Regions from separate parts of the Pelagerythrobacter sp. Soil_C_18 genome, predicted to be linked through region 2. Evidence: riboswitches for the same ligand, from Rfam matches in the RefSeq annotation. Region 2 holds a riboswitch; the other holds the start of a gene.

Region 1 (3,528 bases), on a different contig from region 2:
TCGAGCGGGGTGGTGTTGGTCGCGTTCTCGAACGAGTCGCTGACCATCCGCACGTCGCCGCCGATCGTGAAGTCGTGGAGCGGAGTGCGCCAGTCGGCGGACAGGGTCAGCGCATGGTGCGGGCGCCGGGCGAGGACGTTGCCCTGGTTCGCCGACCCCGCCGTGCGGTTCTCGGTGTCGACGTAGGCGTAGACCGCGCGGGTGGTCACCCGGTCGGACGGGCGCGCGCCGAGCTCGACCTCGATGCCTTCCGCGCGGACGCGGTCGGTGTTGTCGTAGTAGCCGAACGGCCGCTCTACGCAGAACGGGTCAGTGCCTTCGAAGCAGCTCACGAACTCGATCTGGTCGCGCGCGTCGCGACGGAAAGCGGTGAGCGCGCCGTAGAAGCGGGACTTCGTCAGCGAGCGGTCGCCGTGGACCAGGCCGATGTCGTAGCTGGTGCTGCGTTCGGGCTGGAGCGCCTCGTTCCCGTAGTCGGAATAGAGCTGGTAGAGCGTCGGCGCCTTGAAGCCCTCGCCCACGCTGGCGCGCAGGCGCAGGTCGCGGGTCAGGGCGTAGCTGATGTCGCCGCCGAAGCTCGTCTCGCTGCCGAAGCGCGCGTGGTCGTCCAGCCGCACGCCGGCATGCGCCGCGAGCGGGCCCATCTCGATGCCGAGCTGGGTATAGGCGCCGAAAATGCGCGTGGTCCGGCGCTCCTCGGCGGAGGTGCTGAAGGCCTCCCACTCGTTCTCGGCGCCGAAGTTGACCAGCAGCGGACCGATCGGGCGCCACTCGCCGCGAACTTCGGCCCGGTCCGAATGGCCGTCGCTGGAGAAGGTCGGTTCGTCCGAGGCTGGATTGCGGTTCACCCGCTCGGTGTCGGCGAAGGAGTAAGCGGCGCTGACGAACAGCGGCCCGGTGTCGTAGATAGCGCCCGCGGAGGCCGAATACTGGCGGGTGTGCTGCGTATCTGCGGTATCGCCAATGCCGGAGAAGTCCGGCAGGTAGCCATCGAGGTCGAGGTCGCCTTCGGCCCAGCGGCCGCGTGCGAAGATCTCGAAGCTGGGCGAGAGATAGAGCCGGCCCTGCCCGCTGGCGGTCCACTGCTCGAACCCGTCGGCCTCGGTGCCGTTCGCGGCCTGCGAGAAGCCGTCGGTGGTGTAGTAGCTGGCCGAGGCGCCGATGAAGCCGAGGTCGCCTCCGAGCCCGCCCGAGACCGCGCCCGTGGCGGTGTCGCGCGAACCGTATTCGGCGCTCGCCTGAAGCCCGCTTTCGGCGCGGGTCGAGGCGACGATCACGCCGCCGATCGCGTCCGAGCCCCAGATCGTGCTGTTCGATCCGCGCAGCACCTCGATCTTGGCGAGGTTGCTGGTGAGCAGGTTGCCGAAGTCGAACGCGCCGCCGGGCGAGGCCGGGTCGGCCACCCGCACGCCGTCGATCAGGACGAGAAGCTGCTCGCCCTCCGCACCGCGCAGGCCGACGTTGGTGACCGCGCCGACGCCGCCGTCGCGGCTGACGACGAGGCCGGGCACGCGCTCGAGCACCCGCGTCAGGTCGGCGCCCTGGATGCTCCGGATCTCCTCCTCGCCGATCACGGTGACGGCCTGGCCGGTATCCTCGATCTCGATCCGCGTGCCGGTGGCGGTGACGGTGATCTCCGTCTCTTCCGGCCGGAAGTCGGCGAAGGGATCGGCCGAGATCTTGGGCGTCCGAGGTTCGGACGTCGCTTCCTCGCCGCTCTCCTGCGCCTGAAGCGGCGCGGTGAGCGCCACGAGACTTGCACCGATAATCAAGTAATTACGCATGTATCCTCCTGTCACGAACGAAATGCCGCTCATGACGGAGCGAGGGCACACGCCCTCCCCGCTTGCTTCCGGTACACCCCGCCCGGCAGCGCGAACGACCGTCATCGGCAGGTCTCCTGGCTCCCGGATCATAGCGGCCCGCTCCGCCTTCCCGGCCGTCCGAGGGACGATGCCAGTGGCGCGTGGGAGCGGGCGCTCCCCGGTCACAGTTGCGGGGGCAGCGGGGGCCCCTGGAGACTTGCTCCATACCCCCTTCCCTCTTCGGTCCGCCCTCCCTTGCGAAAGGGCAGGCGGACAACCCATGACGTGGGCGCGCACTAGCGGGGCTCTCCCAAAGCGGCAAGACGCATCGCGAGAAGCAAATATTCAGCATCCCGATTAACCGGCGCTTGCGATCTGTACCGCCAAGGGACGCCCGCGACGGGGCGGTCGAAGCGCGCCTTCGCTGCTGATACGCGCTGGCCGCGCGCCCGCATTGCCTCTCGAATCAAGGACAGCCGTGACCCCTGCCCCCGCTTCCGCTGCGAGATTCCGCACGCGCCGCAAGCCGGCGACGCCGTGGGCGCGCCTCATGCGGCGCCTCAGCGGACGGCGGATCCTGGCGCTGGCCGCGGCGATCGGCGTGCCGGCGATGGCGGCGCCCGGCGACTGGACTGCGTTCGGCGAACCGGCCGCCGCGCTGACCCAGGCGGAGGCGGTCCAGCCGCTCGCCTACGAGCGCGCGGGGCAGAACTTTCCCGGTTCCGCCTTCTACTTCCTCGAGGACGCGCCGCGCGTCGACTATGCCCTGCCCGAGAACGCAGCCACGCTCTACGACCCGACGGGCACCGGTGACGGCGTCGCCGCCGAACTGGCCGCCGCGCGGGTCGCGGGGCCTGCCGCCGCGGCATTCCGGCTGACCGGCACCGGCATCGACAAGGCACGCGCCCTGCACTGCCTGGCGAGCGCGGTTTATTACGAGGCGGCGAGCGAAGCGATCGGCGGGCAGCGCGCAGTAGCGCAAGTCGTGCTCAACCGCGTGGCCCACCCGAGCTATCCGAACAGCGTGTGCGGCGTGGTGTTCCAGGGATCGGAGCGCAAGACCGGCTGCCAGTTCACCTTCACCTGCGACGGTTCGCTCGTGCGCAAGCCGATGAAGGCGGCGTGGGAGCGGGCGCTGACGGTCGCGCAGCAGGCGCTGGCGGGCGAAGTCTACCAGCCGGTCGGCCTGGCGACCCATTACCACACGATCTGGATCAACCCGTACTGGGCCCCGAGCCTCGACACCGTCGGCACGATCGGCGCGCACCGCTTCTACCGCTGGCGCGGCGCGGCGGGGCGGCCCGCGGCGTTCACCGCCAGCTATCGCGGCGCCGAGCCGGCGGCCGCGCCCCATCCGCGCTCGTCCGCGCCGGAACCTGCCGCAGCGGCCGATCCGGTGGCGCTCGCCCGCGCCTATGAGCAAGCGCGGACCAGCGCGGCGGCGGCGAGCCCCGGAACCACCGCTCGTGCGCCGGCTCCCGACTATGCGCCCCCGGTCGAGGCGCGCGGCGGCGACGCGGCGTTCACCGCGGGCAACCTGCCTTCCGGCGGCACGATCCGGCCCGAATACGCCAATAGTGGGCGGTGGATCGCACAGCCGAACTGACCGGCTCGCCGGCTCGGCAGGCCAAATCTTAAGACCCCGGAAACCTTAGCGCCAAACGGTCGCTTAGGGGCTGGCGCCCTAGTTCCATCGCAAGTCGCAACCGGCACCGCCCCCCGG
Region 2 (3,528 bases):
GGACTGCCGGCCCTACCCTCCCGCTTGGGTCTTGAATCGTCATCATTACATCAAGCTCCCACTTGCGCCTGCGAACGCAGCTTCCGCGCCGCCCCAACCATCGCCGCGATCGCCGGCTTCACCTCTTTCCAGGCCCGCGTCTTGAGACCGCAGTCCGGATTGACCCACAGCTGCGCGGAACGAAGGTGGGTCTGCGCCAGGCGCATGAGAGCGACCATCTCGTCCTCGTCCGGCACGCGAGCCGAGTGGATGTCGTAGACCCCCGGCCCGATCGCGCCGGGATAGCGATACTGCGCGAAGGCCTCGAGCAGCTCCATCTGCGAGCGTGCCGTCTCGATCGAGATGACGTCGGCGTCCATCGCCCCGATCGCGGGCAGAATGTCGTTGAACTCCGAGTAGCACATGTGCGTGTGGATCTGGGTCGCGTTCCCCACGCCCGCTGCGGCGAGGCGGAAGCAATCGACTGCCCAATCCAGGTAGTGCTGCCACTCGCGTCTGCGCAGCGGCAGCCCTTCGCGCAGGGCTGCCTCGTCGATCTGGACCGCCTTGCATCCCGCCGCTTCGAGATCGAGGACCTCGTCGCGAATGGCGAGCGCAATCTGACGGCAGGTTTCCTCGCGCGGCTGGTCGTCCCGGACGAAGCTCCAGTTGAGGATCGTCACCGGACCCGTGAGCATGCCCTTGACCGGTTTGTCAGTCAGATCCTGCGCATAGCGCCACCAGTCGACCGTCATCGGCGCGGGCCGCGATACGTCGCCGTAGAGGATCGGCGGACGCACGCAGCGCGATCCGTAGCTCTGCACCCAGCCGCTGACGGTGAAGGCGAACCCCGCGAGCTTCTCGCCGAAGTACTGCACCATGTCGTTGCGCTCGAATTCGCCGTGGACGAGCAGATCGAGCCCCACGTCCTCCTGCCAGCGGATCGCCCGCTCGGTCTCGGCCCGCAGGAACGCCCCGTAGGCCGCCTCATCCATCGCGCCGCGCTTGTACTCCGCGCGCGCTTTGCGAACCTCGGGCGTTTGCGGGAACGAACCAATGGTGGTGGTTGGTAAGGCGGGCAACGCGAGCACATCAGCCTGCACACGGGCGCGCTCCGTATAGCTCGCGCCACGCTCGCGCATCGCAGGTGTGAGCGCAGCGACGTGCGCGCCTACCGCGGGATCATGGATCCGCGTCGACAGACGTCGCGCCGCGACCGCTTTTTCGGCCACCGCAAGGTCCTCGGCCACTGCCTCGCGGCCGCTATTCAGCGCACGCTTGAGCAGATCGAGCTGCTCGATCTTCTGCACCGCAAACGCGAGCCATTGCCGCACTTCTTCGTCCAGTCTCGTCTCAAGCGCGAGATCGACCGGCACGTGGAGCAACGAACATGAAGGCGCGAGCACGAGATCACGTTCCGTCGCAAGTGGCGCGAGCCGGTCAATCAGGCCCGCGATATCCGTCCGCCACACGTTGCGCCCGTCGACGACGCCCAGCGACAGAAGGCGGTCCTCCGGCACCGCCTCGACCACTGCGCCCAGTTGATCGGGCGCGCGGACGAGATCGACATGGAGCCCGGCGACCGGAAGCGATGCCGCCAGCCCGAGATTATCCCCCAGGCCGCCGAAATAGGTCGTCAGCATCAGCTTCGGGCCGGCGCCGGCCAGCTTGGCATAGGCGCGGGTGAAGGCGCGCCGCTGACGTTGGGACAGATCGGTGACCAGGATCGGCTCGTCGACCTGCACCCATGCGGCGCCCGCCTGCGCGAGCAAGCCGAGGAGGGTGGCGTAGTGCCCGAGGACATCGTCGAGGAAATCGAACGGATCGACGCCGCGGCCCTTGGCGAGGCTGAGCCAGGTGATGGGACCGAGCAGCACCGGACGAGTCTCGAATCCTTGTGCCCGGGCCTCGCGGTATTCCTCGAGCGGCTTGAAGTGGCAGAGCCGAAGTGCGCAGCCCGGTTCGATCTCGGGCACGATGAAGTGGTAGTTGGTGTCGAACCACTTGGTCATTTCGCCGGCGGTGACGCTCGCGGGTGCCTTGCCGCAGCAATCGCCGGTGCCCGCCGCGCCCCTCGCCATCGCGAAATAGGTTTCGAGGCCGGCAGGCCCTCTCCTCTCGCCATCGTAGCGCGCCGGAATAGCCCCGAGCATGATGCTGGTGTCGAGCACGTGATCGTAGAGCGAGAAGTCGTTGGAGGGCAGCCAGTCTGCGCCAAGCCCGCCCTGGCGGGCCCAGTTGGCACGGCGCAGGCCGGAGGCGGCCTCTTCGAGTTCCGTCTGGGTCATCGTCCCGGCCCAGAACTTCTCGAGCGCGAACTTGAGTTCGCGGCGGGGACCGATACGCGGAAATCCAAGTGTAGCAACGGTGACGGTCATCTTCATAGAACCCCGATGAGGACGGGGGAACCGATCGGGCACGCACGCCGGACGCGCCGCGGGAAGTCCGGCCGCGCGCCATGCAAGCGACCAGACCGGGCACCCCGCCGGTGGACGTTATCGCGTCGGAGGCAGGTCTCCTGGCTCGCGGGTCACCGCAGACAGTCAGGCCTTCCCGGCGGAAGTCCGCCAGTGGCACATCTCGACTGTCTGCTCGCCGCTTACAGTTGCGGGGGCAGCGCCGGCATCGCACCGGCTTCCCGTCTTAGCTCCGGGACGGCAATGGCCGCCGCGGAGAACCTCGACACGCGCCTACTCGGAGGTCTGCTCCGCGAAGTCAAGAGGCATATAAAGATATCTTTATATCCAGATTGCTCGTGCAAGGCCGCCGAGCCAGCCGCTCCGCTGCGGGCGTGGCGCCGGTTTCTCGTCAGCCCGAGCCTATCCGCTTCGTCCGATTCATATCTCGCCCCGTCGCGCCACCGGGAGCCTTTGTGCGATCCGTCCGTCCACGCGTCACCAGGGGACGTTGCAAACTAAGGACGGTCAATGAAGATCATGTCAAACTCGCTGCTTACCAAAGCTTCGCTCGCGCTGGCGCTCGCTGTGGGCGGAACCGCGCTCCAGGCCCAGGACACTGACACGCCTCCGCCGCCCGCTCCGGAAGAGCCTGTGCCGGCGGAACCCGCACCGGAACCTGCGCCTGTTCCGACGGATCCAACTGCTGAACCCACGAGTGAGCCGGTCGACGCGGATGGCGATGGAATCGACGATGTGACGGGCGAACCGGTCCCGCAAGACAGCGACGCATCACCGGACCCCCAATAGCCTGAGGGGCGGCCGGGGCTGCTCGGTCGAATCTCACGCAAGGGCGGCGGCAGATCCGCCGCCCTTGTGCCATCAGCCTCATTGCATTGCGCCGGAGCCAAGCAACGCGGAACGTTCACCAGTTTGGATTGTCCTCAGCTCGCCGAACCTGGGGGCTGCGGCGGCACCTGCGGCTCACGCAGATGGGGATACTGCGTCAGGAATCGCTCCTGGGCCTGAGGCGAACCGACGACATAGATTTCGCCCGCGCCGCAGGCCTGCTGCAAGGCACGCTTGCGGTCCTCGTCGATGGCCGCGCTCGCCGGGCCTGCCCAGCTCATATCCTCGCCGATGCGCGCGAGCG

Evidence for each region. A riboswitch is a leader RNA that binds a small molecule or an ion and turns the genes downstream of it on or off. The one in region 2 is predicted to bind cobalamin.
Region 1: it holds a riboswitch for cobalamin, as region 2 does, so the genes downstream of both, AC3A5N_RS15485 (TonB-dependent receptor plug domain-containing protein) here and metE (5-methyltetrahydropteroyltriglutamate--homocysteine S-methyltransferase) in region 2, are expected to answer to the same signal.

The regions. Positions count from the first base shown of each region.
Region 1 covers NZ_JBDGIU010000008.1:72,861-76,388, reverse strand. Annotated here, with positions in the region: gene AC3A5N_RS15485 (TonB-dependent receptor plug domain-containing protein) at 1-1,784, opposite strand, end outside; cobalamin riboswitch at 1,874-2,102, opposite strand; gene AC3A5N_RS15480 (cell wall hydrolase) at 2,356-3,411, shown strand.
Region 2 covers NZ_JBDGIU010000001.1:154,908-158,435, forward strand. Annotated here, with positions in the region: gene AC3A5N_RS00685 (acyl-CoA thioesterase) at 1-46, opposite strand, end outside; gene metE (5-methyltetrahydropteroyltriglutamate--homocysteine S-methyltransferase) at 51-2,363, opposite strand; cobalamin riboswitch at 2,471-2,675, opposite strand; gene AC3A5N_RS00695 (hypothetical protein) at 3,320-3,528, opposite strand, start outside.